DNA from 3 places in the Streptomyces sp. NPDC048192 genome. Region 3 is predicted to be linked to each of the others. Evidence: riboswitches for the same ligand, from Rfam matches in the RefSeq annotation. Region 3 holds a riboswitch; each other region holds the start of a gene.

Region 1 (4,757 bases), on a different contig from region 3:
CCTCGGGGGAGTTGATGTGCTTGTAGAGCGTCAGCACCAGGTTGTTGGCGACGATCGAGTCGCCCGTCGCGAAGAACGCGACCAGCCGGCCGATGAGGTGCTGCTCCTCGGGGGTCAGCTTCGCGAGGTCGGCGACGTCCGAGTGGAGGTCGACCTCCTCCACGGTCCAGGTGTTCTTGATCGCGTCCCGGTAGCGCTCGTAGAAGTCGGGGTAGCGCATGGGGCGCAGGGTGAGTTCGAAGCCCGGGTCGAGCAGGCTCGCGTTACGGGTGGCGGTCGGAGGGGTCGTCACTGGCAGGCCTCGCAGGACTCGGGGTTCTCAAGGGAGCAGGCGACCGCGTCGGGGTCGGCGACCTGCTGCACGGGGATGGTCTTCTGCGCCTGGGCGGCGCGGGCGATCCGGGTCGCCGGGCGCGAGCGCAGGTAGTACGTCGTCTTCAGGCCCGACTTCCAGGCGTACGCGTACATCGAGGAGAGCTTGCCGATGGTCGGCGTCTCCAGGAAGAGGTTCAGGGACTGCGCCTGGTCCAGGAACGGGGTGCGGGCCGCGGCCATGTCGATCAGACCGCGCTGCGGGATCTCCCACGCCGTGCGGTACAGCCGCCGTACGTCCTCGGGGATCCAGACGAAGTCCTGCACCGAGCCGTTCGCCTCGCGCAGCGCCTCACGGGTGCGCGCGTCCCACACGCCGAGCTTCTTCAGGTCCTGCACCAGATAGGAGTTGACCTGGAGGAACTCGCCCGACAGCGTCTCGCGCTTGAACAGGTTCGACACCTGCGGCTCGATGCACTCGTACACGCCCGCGATGGAGGCGATGGTGGCGGTGGGCGCGATGGCGAGCAGCAGGGAGTTGCGCATGCCGACCGCCGCGATCCGCTCGCGCAGCGCCGCCCAGCGCTCGGGCCAGGTCAGCTCCACGCCGTAGTGGTCGGGGTGCAGCACGCCCCGGGCCGTTCGGGTCTTCTCCCAGGCCGGCAGCGGGCCGTTGCGCTCGGCCAGGTCGGCGGAGGCCTCGTACGCGGCGAGCATGATCCGCTCGGCGATCCGCGTGGACAGCGCCCTGGCCTCCGGCGCGTCGAAGGGCAGGCGCAGCTTGAAGAAGACGTCCTGCAGCCCCATCGCGCCGAGGCCGACGGGACGCCACTTGGCGTTCGAGCGGCCCGCCTGCTCGGTCGGGTAGAAGTTGATGTCGACCACGCGGTCGAGGAAGGTGACGGCGGTGCGGACGGTGTCGTCCAGCCGCGCCCAGTCGATGTCGCCGGCCTCCGTGTCGACGAAGGCGCCGAGGTTCACCGAGCCCAGGTTGCACACGGCCGTCTCGCCGTCGTCCGTGACCTCCAGGATCTCCGTGCAGAGGTTGGAGGAGTGGATCACGTGCCCCGGCAGGGCCGTCTGGTTGGCGGTGCGGTTGGCGGCGTCCTTGAAGGTCATCCAGCCGTTGCCGGTCTGCGCGAGGGTGCGCATCATCCGGCCGTACAGCTCACGGGCGGGCAGGGTCTTCTTCGCCAGGCCCGCCTGCTCGGCCTTGCGGTAGGCGGCGTCGAACTCCTCGCCCCACAGGTCCACCAGCTCCGGCACGTCGGAGGGGGAGAACAGCGACCACTGCGCGTCGTCCTGCACCCGGCGCATGAACTCGTCCGGCACCCAGTGCGCGAGGTTCAGGTTGTGCGTACGGCGGGCGTCCTCGCCGGTGTTGTCGCGCAGCTCCAGGAACTCCTCGATGTCGGAGTGCCAGGTCTCCAGGTAGACCGCTGCGGCGCCCTTGCGCCGGCCGCCCTGGTTCACCGCCGCCACCGAGGCGTCCAGCGTCTTCAGGAACGGGACGATGCCGTTGGAGTGCCCGTTGGTGCCGCGGATCAGCGAACCGCGGCCGCGGATGCGGGAGTAGGACAGGCCGATGCCGCCGGCGTGCTTGGAGAGCCGGGCCACCTGGTGGTAGCGGTCGTAGATGGAGTCCAGCTCGTCCTTGGGGGAGTCCAGGAGGTAGCAGGAGGACATCTGCGGGTGCCGCGTGCCGGAGTTGAAGAGCGTGGGGGAGGAGGGGAGGTAGTCGAGGCGGCTCATGAGCCCGTAGAGCGCGGCGACTTCGTCCACCGAGCGGGCGGTGTCGTCCTCGGCGAGGCCGGCGGCGACCCGCAGCATGAAGTACTGGGGCGTCTCGACGACCTTGCGGGTGATCGGGTGCCGCAGCAGGTAGCGGCTGTGCAGGGTCCGCAGCCCGAAGTAACCGAAGCGGTCGTCGGCCGCGCGGTCGACCAGCGCGTCGAGCCGCTCGGCGTGCAGCCGCACGAACGCGGCGGTCCGGTCGGCGATGAGGCCCTCGCGGTGCCCGACGGCCACCGACTCGGTGAAGGACGTCACGCCCTGCGAGGCGGCCTCGGCGCGGATGGAGCGGGTCAGCAGCCGGGCGGCCAGCCGGGAGTAGGCGGGGTCCTCGGAGATCAGCCCGGCGGCGGCCTCCGTGGCCAGCTCGCGCAGCTCCGCCTCGTCGGCGCGGGCCGACCGGCCGCGCAGCGCGGCGGCGGCGACCCGGCCGGGGTCGGCGTCGGGGAGGTCGGCGGTCAGCTCGGTCAGGGTCCGCAGCAGCGCGGCGCCGGGACCGTCGGTCTCCACGGCGGCCGGGATGCCGCTGTCCGAAGCCGGATCTGCTGGCGCGATGGTCACGTGGGGCTCTCCCTCGCTCGGCACGGGGGCCTTCGCGAGGGCAGGGGGCAGCCACGAGCGCACACGGCGTCGCGTCCACCGGCCCATTCCACGAGGCCCGGACGTCTGGGGGCACCCGGACCGGACGGCCGGGTGCGCTGCCGGCAGGTCCTCGGACTGACTCCTGGGCGCAGACGCGCACAAGTACACCGTTGCGGGACAGTTCCGGATTCGCACCGGATTCCCCTGCGGCGACAGCGAGCATGAGCATACATGTAGTGCCGGGCTGTCGCGTCACCCCCAGATGTTGTGTCGGGGCGGTGTCACAGTGTCAACTCATAGGTGAGCAGGGTGATGTCGGCCAGCTCCGGCAGGGGCTTCCAGTCCCGCTCGGGAGTACGGACGAAACCCAGGCGTTCGTAGATGCGGTGGGCGGCGCGCATGGTGCGCTGGGTGGACAGGACCACGGCCCGGCAGCCCCCGGCGGCGCGTGCGCGGTCGACGCAGGCCCGCACGAGGGCCTCGCCCGCCCCCTGGCCGCGGGCGGCCGCGGCGACGGCGAGCATCCGTATCTCGGCCTCGCCCGGGCGGGCGATGTCGGCCATCGGACCGGGGCAGGGCACGAAGGTGACCCCGCCGAGGAGGGTGCCGTCGCGCACCGCCGCGAGAACCTCGGCTGCTGCCGCGCGCCGTGCCACGTCTCGCAGTTCACCGAGGTAGGCGTCGCTCTCGCCGAAGTCCAGGAGACCGTCGTGGAGATAGGCCCGGGCGGTGATCTCGCCCAGGGCGTCGTACTCGCCGGGCGTGGCCCGCCGGATCACGATGTCCATGGCACCGAGTGTGCCGGAAGGGTACGACGAGGGGCCGCCGGAATGTCCGGCGGCCCCTGGTACGGCGGTCGGTCAGTGACCGGCGCCCGCGGTGGCGGGCGGCAGCTCCACCTGGACTCCCGGGTCGCCGGCGTCCGCCGTGTAGTCGTCCGGGCTGGTCTCGTCCACGCCCTCGGGGGCCTTCACGGCCCTGAGGACGACGGTGAGGACCACGGTGACCACGACGTTGAGGACGAACGCGGTCAGGCCGATGTAGCCGATCTCGCCGATGCCCGGGATCTCCTTGGCCGAGCCGCCGAAGTGCTTCTGGGTCGGGGAGGCGACCCCGTACGCGGCGAGCGTGCCGTACACCATGCCGACCGCCCAGCCGGCGAGCAGCGCCCAGCGGTGGAACCAGCGGGTGAACAGACCGCCGACCAGCGCGGGGAAGGTCTGCAGGATCCAGATGCCGCCCAGCAGCTGGAAGTTGATCGCGACCGTCTTGTCCATGGTGAGGACGAAGACCAGCGCGCCCACCTTCACCAGCAGCGAGACGACCTTGGAGACCTGCGCCTCCTGCTTCGGCGTGGCGTCCGGCTTGATGAAGTCCTTGTAGATGTTGCGGGTGAACAGGTTCGCCGCCGCGATCGACATGATCGCCGCCGGCACCAGCGCGCCGATGCCGATCGCCGCGAAGGCCACGCCCGCGAACCAGTCCGGGAACATGTCCTCGAACAGCTGCGGGATCGCCAGCTGCCCGTTGGTGACCTTCACCCCGGCCGCGATCGCCATGAAGCCCAGCAGGGCCAGCAGGCCGAGCATCAGGGAGTACAGCGGCAGGATCGTGGTGTTGCGGCGGATCACCTCACGGCTCCTGGAGGAGAGCGTCGCGGTGATCGAGTGCGGGTACATGAACAGGGCCAGGGCCGAGCCGAGCGCCAGCGTCGCGTAGGTCCACTGGCCGGCCTCCGGAGGCGCGAGCGCGCCGCGCGGCTTGCCCGTCGCCGGGTTGACCTGGCTGAACGCGTGCCCCGCCTTGGCGAAGACGTCGTCGAAGCCGCCCAGCTTGATCGGGATGTAGATGATCGCCACCGCGATGACGATGTAGATCAGCGCGTCCTTCACGAACGCGATGAGGGCCGGGGCCCGCAGGCCCGACGAGTAGGTGTACGCGGCCAGCACACCGAAGGCGATCAGCAGCGGGAGGTCCTTCACGAACCAGTTCGTGTTGTCGCCGCCGCCCACGCCCATCACGTCCAGCACCGCCTGGATGCCCACGAGTTGCAGCGCGATGTACGGCATCGT
Region 2 (4,757 bases), on a different contig from region 3:
TCCGGTCGTTCAGCGACGAGGTCAAGCGGGAGACCGGCCGCCGCCCGGTGATCTACACGACCGCCCAGTGGTGGCGGCAGTGCACCGGCGACAGCCACGCGTTCTCGAAGAACCACGCCCTGTGGATCGCCCGGCACAGCGCCTCGGAGCCGGGCAGGCTGCCGGGCGGGTGGCGGTACTGGACCTTCTGGCAGTTCGCGACCAAGGGCCGGCTGCCGGGTGACCAGAATCTCTTCAACGGGTCCACGAGCCGGCTGAAGATCCTCGCGCGGGGCCGGTAGCCAAGGGGCGCCTGGGCCGCCGAGGCCGGGCGAGGGAAAACGGAATCCACACCCTCCTCTTTTGACACCCCCATGCCCGCCTCAGTTCATCTTCCGTTCACCCAGGTTGCCTACGTTCGTCCAGCCAACGACCTCGAACGATTGCCTGGGTAAATGGAAAGCTTCTCGCTGATCCTCGCGATAGTGGTGGTGACCGCTCTCGCGTTCGATTTCACGAACGGTTTCCACGACACCGCGAACGCGATGGCCACCACCATCTCCACAGGCGCCCTGAAGCCCAAGATCGCGGTGGCCATGTCCGCCGCCCTCAATCTGGTGGGCGCCTTCCTCTCCGTGGAGGTCGCGAACACGATCTCCAAGGGTCTCGTCGACGAGACCGGCATCCGTCCCGAGGTCATCTTCGCCGCCCTGGTCGGCGCGATCCTCTGGAACCTCGTGACCTGGCTGGTGGGCCTGCCCTCCAGTTCCTCGCACGCCCTGATGGGCGGTCTGATCGGCGCCGCCGTCGCCTCCGCCGGCTTCGGCGCCGTGCACGGTGACGTCCTGGTCACCAAGGTGCTGCTGCCCGCGGTCGCCGCACCGGTCGTGGCCGGCGTCGCCTCGATGGTGGCCACCCGGTTCTCCTACGGCATCGGTGGCAAGGCCGAGGGCGAGGCCACCCGCAAGGGCTACCGCGCCGGCCAGATCGCCTCCGCCGGCCTGGTCTCCCTCGCCCACGGCACCAACGACGCCCAGAAGACGATGGGCGTCATCACCCTCGCGCTGATCGCGGGCGGCGCCATCGCCCCGGGCTCGAACCCTCCCACCTGGGTCATCCTCTCCGCCGGCCTGGCCATCGCGCTCGGCACCTACATCGGCGGCTGGCGGATCATCCGCACCATGGGCACGGGCCTGACCGAGCTGGAGCCGCGCCAGGGCTTCGCCGCGCAGACCAGCGCCGCCACCGCCATCCTCGCCTCCTCCCACCTGGGCTTCTCGCTGTCCACCACGCACGTCGTCTCCGGCTCGGTCATGGGCGCGGGCCTCGGCCGCAAGGGCGGGGTGGTCCGCTGGTCCACCGCGACCCGCATGGCCGTCGCCTGGGTGCTCACCCTGCCGGCCGCCGCGCTGGTCGGCGCGGGCGCCGAGACCGTCACGGACCTCGGCGACTGGGGCACCGCGGTGGTCGCCGTCTTCCTCGTCGCCGCGAGCGCCGGCATCTGGAAGCTCTCCCGCCGCGAGGTCGTCGACCACACCAACGTCGTGGACCCGGAGCCGGCCGGTGTGGTGACCACCGCCATCGCCGCCGTGACCCCGCCGCCGGTGGGCACGATCGGCGAGGACCTGACGGCCACCATCCCGGCCCCGGCCGCCGCCGAGCCCACGCCCGAGGCCGTCCCGCCGGCCGCCACCGTCTGACCCCGGCCACACCGGTACCCAAGGAAGCAACCCCATGAAGATCGACTGGTCGGCCCTCGGCTCCGTCTTCGGCGTCAGCCTCGCGTTCACGGTGGGCCTGGTGGCCCTGTTCACCCTCGGCGTCAACGGTCTGGCGCGTCGCGAGAAGGCCGCGGCCCAGGGTGGCTCCGCCGCCCTCGCGGTCACCGGCGCCTACGTCTGCTTCGCCGCGTGCGCGGCGGCGGTGGCGTACGGCATCGTCCTCATCGTCTCCAAGTCCTGACCGCGCGCTTCGCTGGAAGCACCGGCCGCCTGGGCTCCCCTCGTGTCGTGAGGGGGGCCCTTTTGCGTGCGCCCCGGCGCAGCCGCGGTGTGGGGATCGGCACACTCTCCCCGCGCAGGTCAACGGCAAGTTGACGGCCGTTCCGGGCGCGTGGTGGACTGCCCAGGCCATGTACGGCGGCAAGAGAGGAAGCCGGTGCGAATCCGGCGCGGTCCCGCCACTGTCACCGGGGAAGAACCCGGGAGCCAGGAACTCTCACCGCCGAATCTCGTCGAACCAGGGCGCGGACACCCTGAGTGAGGACATCGATCGCCATGCCCGGCTGCCGAAGGACAAGGACCGCCAGCAGGCCCGCTCTTCACCCAGCGGCCGGCTGAGCCGATGGGTGCCGATCGCACGTACGCGTACGGCGCCGCCGCCGGCCTTCTCGGAGACCTGCTCCTCGGCGATCCGCGCCGGGGGCACCCGGTCGCCGTGTTCGGGCGCGCGGCCGCTGCCGTGGACCGCGCGTTGTGGCACGACCACCGAGGCTGGGGCGCCCTGCACACCACCCTGTGCGCCGGTGGCGCCGTCGCACTCGGCGCGCTGGCCGCACGCGTCGTACGCCGCTCCCCCGCCGCCTCCGTCGCGCTGACCGCCGCCGCCACCTGGGCGGTCGTCGGCGGCACCTCGCTCGCCCGCGAGGCCCGCGTGATCGGCCGCGCGCTGGAGTCCGGGGACGTCGAGGCGGCGCGGGCGCGGCTGCCGCATCTGTGCGGGCGGGACCCGCAGGCGCTGGACGCCGACGGGATCGCCCGGGCCGTGGTGGAGTCCGTCGCCGAGAACACCTCCGACGCCGTCGTGGGCGCCCTGGTGTGGGGGGCCGTGGCCGGGGTGCCGGGGCTGCTGGGCTTCCGGGCCGTCAACACCCTGGACGCGATGGTGGGTCACAGGTCCTTGCGCTACCGGCGCTACGGCTGGGCCTCCGCCCGCCTGGACGACGTGGCCGGCTGGCCGGGGGCGCGGCTGACCGCCGTCCTCGCCGCCGTCGCCGGCCCCGACCCGCGCGGCGCCCTGCGCGCCTGGAAGGCCGACGCGGCCCGGCACCCGAGCCCCAACGCGGGCCCGGTGGAAGCGTCGTTCGCGGGTGCCCTCGGCGTCCGGCTGGGCGGAACCCTCTCCTACGGCGGCCGGGTCGAGCACCGCCCGGTCCTCAACGGGGCCGCCGGACGCGCCGTCCAGGTCACCGACATCGACCGGGCCGTACGGCTCTCGCGCCGCGTCGGCCTGCTCGCGCTCGGCGTCACCCTCGCCGCGCGCCGACTCGTGAAGGGACACACCGCATGACAGGGGGCGGGCTGCTGGTCGCCGGGACCACCTCCGACGCCGGCAAGAGCGTCGTGACGGCCGGGATCTGCCGGTGGCTGGTGCGTCAGGGCGTGAAGGTGGCGCCGTTCAAGGCGCAGAACATGTCGCTCAACTCCTTCGTGACCCGCGAGGGCGCGGAGATCGGCCGGGCGCAGGCCATGCAGGCCCAGGCCTGCCGGATCGAGCCGACCGCGCTGATGAACCCGGTGCTGCTCAAGCCGGGCGGCGAGCAGAGCAGCCAGGTGGTGCTGCTGGGCAGGCCGGTGGGCGAGCTGAGCGCGCGCGGCTACCACGGCGGGCGCCAACAGCGGCTGCTCGGCACGGTGCTGGACTGCCTCGCCGAGTTGCGGGGCACGTATGACGCGGTGATCTGTGAGGGGGCGGGCAGCCCGGCCGAGATCAACCTGCGCCGGACCGACATCGTGAACATGGGGATCGCGCGGAACGCGCGGCTGCCCGTGCTGGTGGTCGGCGACATCGACCGCGGCGGCGTCTTCGCCTCCTTCTTCGGGACCGTGGCCCTGCTGTCGCGGGAGGACCAGGAGCTGGTCGCCGGGTTCCTGGTGAACAAGTTCCGGGGGGACGTCTCCCTGCTGGAGCCCGGGTTGGAGATGCTGTACGGCCTCACCGGGCGGCGTACGTACGGTGTGCTGCCCTTCCGGCACGGGCTCGGCATCGACGAGGAGGACGGACTGCGGGTGTCCCTGCGGGGCACGGTCAGGGAGTCCGCGGTCACTCCCCCGGTCGGCGAGGACGTGCTGCGCGTCGCCGTGTGCGCGATCCCGCTGATGTCCAACTTCACGGACGTGGACGCGCTGGCCGCCGAACCGGGCGTCGTGGTGCGGTTCGTGGACCGCCCGGAGGAACTGGCCGACGCCGACCTCGTGGTGATCCCGGGGACCCGGGGCACGGTACGGGCGCTGCGGTGGCTGCGGGAGCGGGGGCTCGCGGAAGCGCTCGTCAGAAGGGCCGCGGAAGGACGCCCGGTCCTCGGCGTCTGCGGCGGCTTCCAGATCCTCGGCGAGCACATCGAGGACGAGGTCGAGTCGCGGGCCGGCGCGGTCGACGGGCTCGGCGTGCTGCCCGTGCGGGTGCGGTTCGCCCGCGAGAAGACCCTGACCCGGCCGTCCGGCGAGGCCCTCGGCGAGCGGGTGGAGGGGTACGAGATCCACCACGGCGTGGCGACCGTGGAGGCGGGCGAACCCTTCCTGGACGGCTGCCGGGTCGGCCAGACCTGGGGCACGCACTGGCACGGCTCGCTGGAGTCGGACGGCTTCCGGCGGGCCTTCCTTCGCGAGGTGGCCACCGCCGCGGGCCGCCGCTTCGTGCCCGCACCGGACACCTCGTTCGCCGCGCTGCGCGAGGAGCAGCTCGACCGGCTCGGCGACCTGATCGAACAGCACGCGGACACGGACGCGCTGTGGCGGCTCATCGAGTCCGGCGCGCCGCAAGGACTGCCTTTCATCCCA
Region 3 (4,757 bases):
GACCGCCGGCACCGACGCCGAGGTGCAGGGACGGCCCCCGCGGGCACCGACCGGACCGGGCCCCGAATGCTAGGGTCGCGACCGCGCGGCACGGGACGAGGCGGCCTGCGCGGTCCGACCGCTCGCTCCTCCGCCAGTCAACACAACCAGCCTGGCACCGGAGCCGGCGTTCCGTCATGACGACAGCAGGAGCCACCACTTGACCAGCCGAGTCCTCCTGGTCTCCCCCGCGATGAGCGTGTCCGCGCGGCAGGCGCGTTTCGACGACGACGGCCCGCTCGACGACGCCGGTGCGGCACGGGCCCGCGCGGCGGCGGGGTCGCTGCCCTCCGCGGCGCGTGTCCTGGTCTCCCCCGGCGTGCGCTGCCGGGAGACGGCCGCGGCGCTGGGCCTCGCCGGCGTGCCCGCACCGGAGTTGGCGGGGCTCGACGTGGGGCGCTGGCGCGGCCGGACCCTGGAGGAGGTGGGGGCCGCCGAGCCGGACGCGGTGGGCCGCTGGCTCACCGACCCCGAGGGCGCGCCGCACGGCGGTGAGTCCGTGCGCGATCTGTGCGGGCGCGTCGGGCGCCTGCTGGCCGACGCGCGGGCCCTGGACGGCCGTACGGTCGCCGTGGTCGAGCCCGAGGTGGTGCGGGCGGCTGTCGTGGGCGCGCTGGGGCTGCCCCTTTCCGTCTTCTGGCGCCTCGACGTACCGCCGTTGACGGTCACCGAACTCAGCGGGCGGGCCGGGCGCTGGAATCTGCGTCTGGGGCGTCCGCTCCCCACGCCGCAGGAGACCGGATAACCGGGCCGGGCGGGGCAGGGGCCTGGTGGCGTGCGGCCGTGGCACGGCGAAGGCCCCTCGGGCGGTGCCGAGGGGCCCTGGGCGACCGGAGGGGTCAGTGTGCGGCCGGAACCGCGTGCCCGCTCGTGGCCTTCGCCGGCCTCGGGTTCAGCAGCCGGTCGGCCAACTCACCGAAGGCGAGGCCGAATCCGGCCCACAGTGCGGTCTGGATCGCCAGTGCCGAGAGCCGGAACCGCCACAGCAGGGTGGCGGGGAAGTCGTTCGGCACCTCGTTGACGGCGGGCAGGAACTGGTAGGCCAGGCCGATCAGGACGGTGAACGCGGCCACCGCCACCACGGTCGCCCACCAGGTGCCCAGGCTCGGCGCGAGCCGCTTGCCCAGGATGGTGGCGGCGACCGCCAGCAGGACGCCGAGCAGCATCATCAGGAAGTACAGGGCGGTCCGCTTGCCGATGGTGCCGGCGTCGCCCACCGACGGCGGGTTGGCCGGATACTTCAGGAACGGCGCCACGTACACGGCGAGCAGTGCGCACCCCGACAGCAGCAGTGCCGTGGCCCGCGGGCCGAAGCGGCCCACCCGTCCGAGGGCGAAGCAGAAGGCGAGCGCGGCGATGCCGCCGAAGGCGACGCCGTAGACGAGGACGCCGGTGGCGAGGCCCGCCGTGGACTGCAGGGAGCGGGACACGGTCGCCGTCTCGTGCTCGTGCGTGTGGGCGTGCTCGAAGCTGATCGCCTTGTCGACGTTCGGCTCACCGAGGACGTACGCCACGACCAGGGCGAGCACGCCGGCCGCGAGGCCGGCGAGCATGCCCCGTACGAGCAGGTTCCGTACGGTTGCGGAGTTCATGGGTGTGCGGTGTCCCCGGCGTCAGTGGCAGGGGAAACCGAGCAGGTGACGGGCGTCGTGCACCCACTCGTGGACGTCCGTGCCGTTGAACACGGAGGTGGCGCCCTGCTCGGCGCCGACGAAGTAGAGCAGGATCAGCATGAGGACGCCGAAGAAGACCGCCCAGGGAGCTATCGCCCTCAGCGGCAGCTTGGCGGGAACGACGGGGGTGGTGGCTGTCGGCTGGGCGACGGTCTGCGCCATGGCAGGACCTCCTCTGGGAGTTCGCGTCCCATCTCGGTGGTGCACAGGACGACGGCCACGGGTCTGACTCACGGGTCCCTCACGGGAGTTCCGCATACAGTGGCGCGACCGTGCCGGATTCCCACCGGCTTCCGTTCCGCCGTCGTCGATATCGGACCGACCGTACCGCGTGACAGGCGCATGGCCAAGACCGCCTCCCGGTACGTGATCTTCCTCTCCCGCCGGGTGGGGCGGGCGGGACAGGCTGCTACCCCTGTGCGGAGCGTGCCTGGATGCCGGGGCGGAACTTCGGGACGCGGAGGGTGATCTTCGTGCCCGCGCCGACGCCCGTCTCGATGACCAGGCCGTGGTCGTCGCCGTAGACCTCGCGCAGCCGGCCGTCGACGTTGCTCAGGCCGATGCCGGTGGCCGGTCCGGCGGTGCCGCGCAGGATGGCGCGCAGGCGTTCCGGTTCCATGCCGACGCCGTCGTCCTCGACGACGACGCGGGCCTCGGTGCCCTCGTCCTCGGCGATGATCGTCACGCTCAGCCGCTCCACGGGTCCCTCCAGGCCGTGCTTGAGGGCGTTCTCGACCAGGGGCTGCAGGCAGAGGAAGGGCAGCGTGACGGGAAGCACCTCGGGGGCGATGCGCAGGGTCACCTTCAGGCGGCGGCCGAAGCGGGCGCGGGCGAGTTCCAGGTACTGCTCGATGGAGCGCAGTTCCTCGGCGAGGGTGGTGAAGTCGCCTTCGCGCCGGAAGGAGTAGCGGGTGAAGTCGGCGAACTCCTGCAGGAGTTCGCGGGCGCGCTGGGGGTCGGTGCGCACGAAGGACGCGATGCTGGCGAGGGAGTTGTAGATGAAGTGCGGGGAGATCTGCGCGCGCAGGGCCCGCACCTCGGCCTCGTGGGCGCGGGCGCGGAGCCCGTCGAGACCGGCGAGTTCCAGGCCGACGGAGAGCCGGCGGGCCGCTTCCTCGCCGGCGCGCACCAGAGCGGTGGACTCCTCGGCGGCGAACACGGCGAGGGCGCCCTGCTGCCGCTCACCGCCGTCCGGGTCGTCGGCGGTGAGCGGCAGCAGGGCGCCCCAGCGCACGGGGCAGCGGGGGTCGTCGCAGGACAGCGGGAAGGTACGGGCGCGGGGCGGGCGGGCGAGCAGCGCCGTCACCTCCGCGCGATGGTGGTCGCCGGCGCCGTCCCAGGCGAGCACGGAGGCGTCGTCGGTGAGGGCGAGGGCGGGGGTGCCGAGCAGCGGGCGCAGCCTGCGGGCGGACTTGCGGGCGGTGTCGGGGGTGAGCCCGGCGCGCAGGGGCGCCGCGGCGAGCGCCGCGCCGTGCAGGCCGTGGGCCAGGGCGCGGGCTCCCTCGCCGTCGGCGGAGTGCTCCTGCTGCCGGCGCGCCGCACCGTGCCCGAGCGCGGCCCCGAGCACGAACAGCGCGAGCCCGGCCAGCACGAGCGCGGCGGTGCCGAGGACGGTCATGACCTGGGCGGGATGGGGCCGGCGGAGCGGGCGCGGGCGCCGGGTGCGCAGCGACCGCGCCGACCCACCGCGGCACGGGCCCGACGGCCGCACTCCCCCGGCCGCCGGTGCACCGGAGCCGTGAACGGCATGCCTCCGCGGCGCAGTTGGTCCTCATGGTGGCTCCGGTCCGGCAGGGCGCGGCCGGTGGCCGGGGCCAGGGAGCGGTGGGCGGTGCGGGTGGGTGGCACGGGGGCTCCTCGGTCAGGGCGTCGCCGGTCCGGGGCGGGCGGGGGGCGGGCGTTCGGGGAGGTGGAGGCGGGACATGGTCGCGGCGGTGCCGGGCGGTACGCGGTCGCGGGTGGCCAGGGAGGTCAGGATCATCGCGGCGAAGCCCGCGGGGACCGACCACACCGCGGGCCAGGCGAGCAGCGTGTGCAGCCAGCCCGAGCGCGCGCCGCCGGCGATCGTGGCCGTCACGGCGGTGAACGCCGAACCCCCGCCGAGGAGCAGCCCGGCGATCGCGCCCGGCGGGGTCAGGCCGCGCCACCAGATGCCGAGGACGAGCAGCGGGCAGAAGGAGGATGCCGAGACGGCGAAGGCCAGGCCGACCGCGTCCGCGACGGGCAGGTCGCTGACCACGGCCGCGGCGGCGGTCGGCACCGCGATGGCGGGCAGCGTGGCGAGCCGGAAGTGGCGGACGCCGAGGGTGGGCAGGACGTCCTGGGCGAGGACGCCCGCCACCGACATGGTGAGCCCGGAGGCCGTGGAGAGGAACGCGGCGCAGGCGCCGCCGGCGACGAGCGCGCCGAGCAGGTCCCCGGCGACACCACCGAGCAGCCGCTGCGGCAGGACGAGGACCGCGGCGTCGGTGTCGCCGGTCAGGAGCAGGTCGGGGGCGTACAGGCGGCCGAGCATGCCGTACAGGGGGATGAGCAGGTAGAACGCGCCGAGCAGGGCGAGCACGCTGACGGTGGTGCGGCGGGCGGCGCGGCCGTCGGGGTTGGTGTAGAAGCGGACGACGACGTGCGGCAGCCCCATGGTGCCGAGGAAGGTGGCGAGGATCAGCCCGTAGGTGGCGTACAGGCTGTGCTGTCCGCGGTCCGAGGACAGCGGTCTGGCCCAGCTGGACGGCGCGGCCCGGCCGGGGCCGGCGTCGGGCAGGGGGACGCCGGCGCCGGCCGGGAAGCGCAGGGCCGTGCCCGCTGCGATCCGGTGCCGGCCCTCGCCGAGCCGCAGCGAAGTCCCGTGCACGGTACGGCCGTCGACCGTCCCGGAGGCGGTCACGCGGACCGGCTCACGCACGGTGAGGGTGAGCGTCCGGTCGACGCGCACCTCGGTGGAGCGGTGGAAGACGGGCCGTTCGTCCCAGGCGGCGGCCGGGGCGCCGTCGCCGCGCCAGGCAAGCAGCAGGAACACGACGGGCACCAGCAGGGCGGTGAGTTTGA

Evidence for each region. A riboswitch is a leader RNA that binds a small molecule or an ion and turns the genes downstream of it on or off. The one in region 3 is predicted to bind cobalamin.
Region 1: another riboswitch for cobalamin. It lies ahead of ACGFZN_RS14140 (ribonucleoside-diphosphate reductase subunit alpha); the one in region 3 lies ahead of ACGFZN_RS00100 (CbtB-domain containing protein).
Region 2: another riboswitch for cobalamin. It lies ahead of ACGFZN_RS05885 (cobalamin biosynthesis protein); the one in region 3 lies ahead of ACGFZN_RS00100 (CbtB-domain containing protein).

Annotation. Positions count from the first base shown of each region.
Region 1 covers NZ_JBIDAL010000006.1:166,120-170,876, reverse strand. The annotation lists gene ACGFZN_RS14145 (ribonucleotide-diphosphate reductase subunit beta) at 1-220, opposite strand, end outside; gene ACGFZN_RS14140 (ribonucleoside-diphosphate reductase subunit alpha) at 289-2,664, opposite strand; cobalamin riboswitch at 2,789-2,921, opposite strand; gene ACGFZN_RS14135 (GNAT family N-acetyltransferase) at 2,967-3,473, opposite strand; gene mctP (monocarboxylate uptake permease MctP) at 3,546-4,757, opposite strand, start outside.
Region 2 covers NZ_JBIDAL010000003.1:55,791-60,547, forward strand. The annotation lists gene ACGFZN_RS05870 (lysozyme) at 1-281, shown strand, start outside; gene ACGFZN_RS05875 (anion permease) at 435-1,679, shown strand; gene ACGFZN_RS05880 (hypothetical protein) at 1,714-1,941, shown strand; cobalamin riboswitch at 2,079-2,219, shown strand; gene ACGFZN_RS05885 (cobalamin biosynthesis protein) at 2,323-3,267, shown strand; gene ACGFZN_RS05890 (cobyric acid synthase) at 3,264-4,757, shown strand, end outside.
Region 3 covers NZ_JBIDAL010000001.1:23,377-28,133, reverse strand. The annotation lists gene ACGFZN_RS00110 (histidine phosphatase family protein) at 200-784, shown strand; gene ACGFZN_RS00105 (CbtA family protein) at 879-1,631, opposite strand; gene ACGFZN_RS00100 (CbtB-domain containing protein) at 1,653-1,874, opposite strand; cobalamin riboswitch at 1,910-2,050, opposite strand; gene ACGFZN_RS00095 (sensor histidine kinase) at 2,122-3,330, opposite strand; gene ACGFZN_RS00090 (cation acetate symporter) at 3,574-4,757, opposite strand, start outside.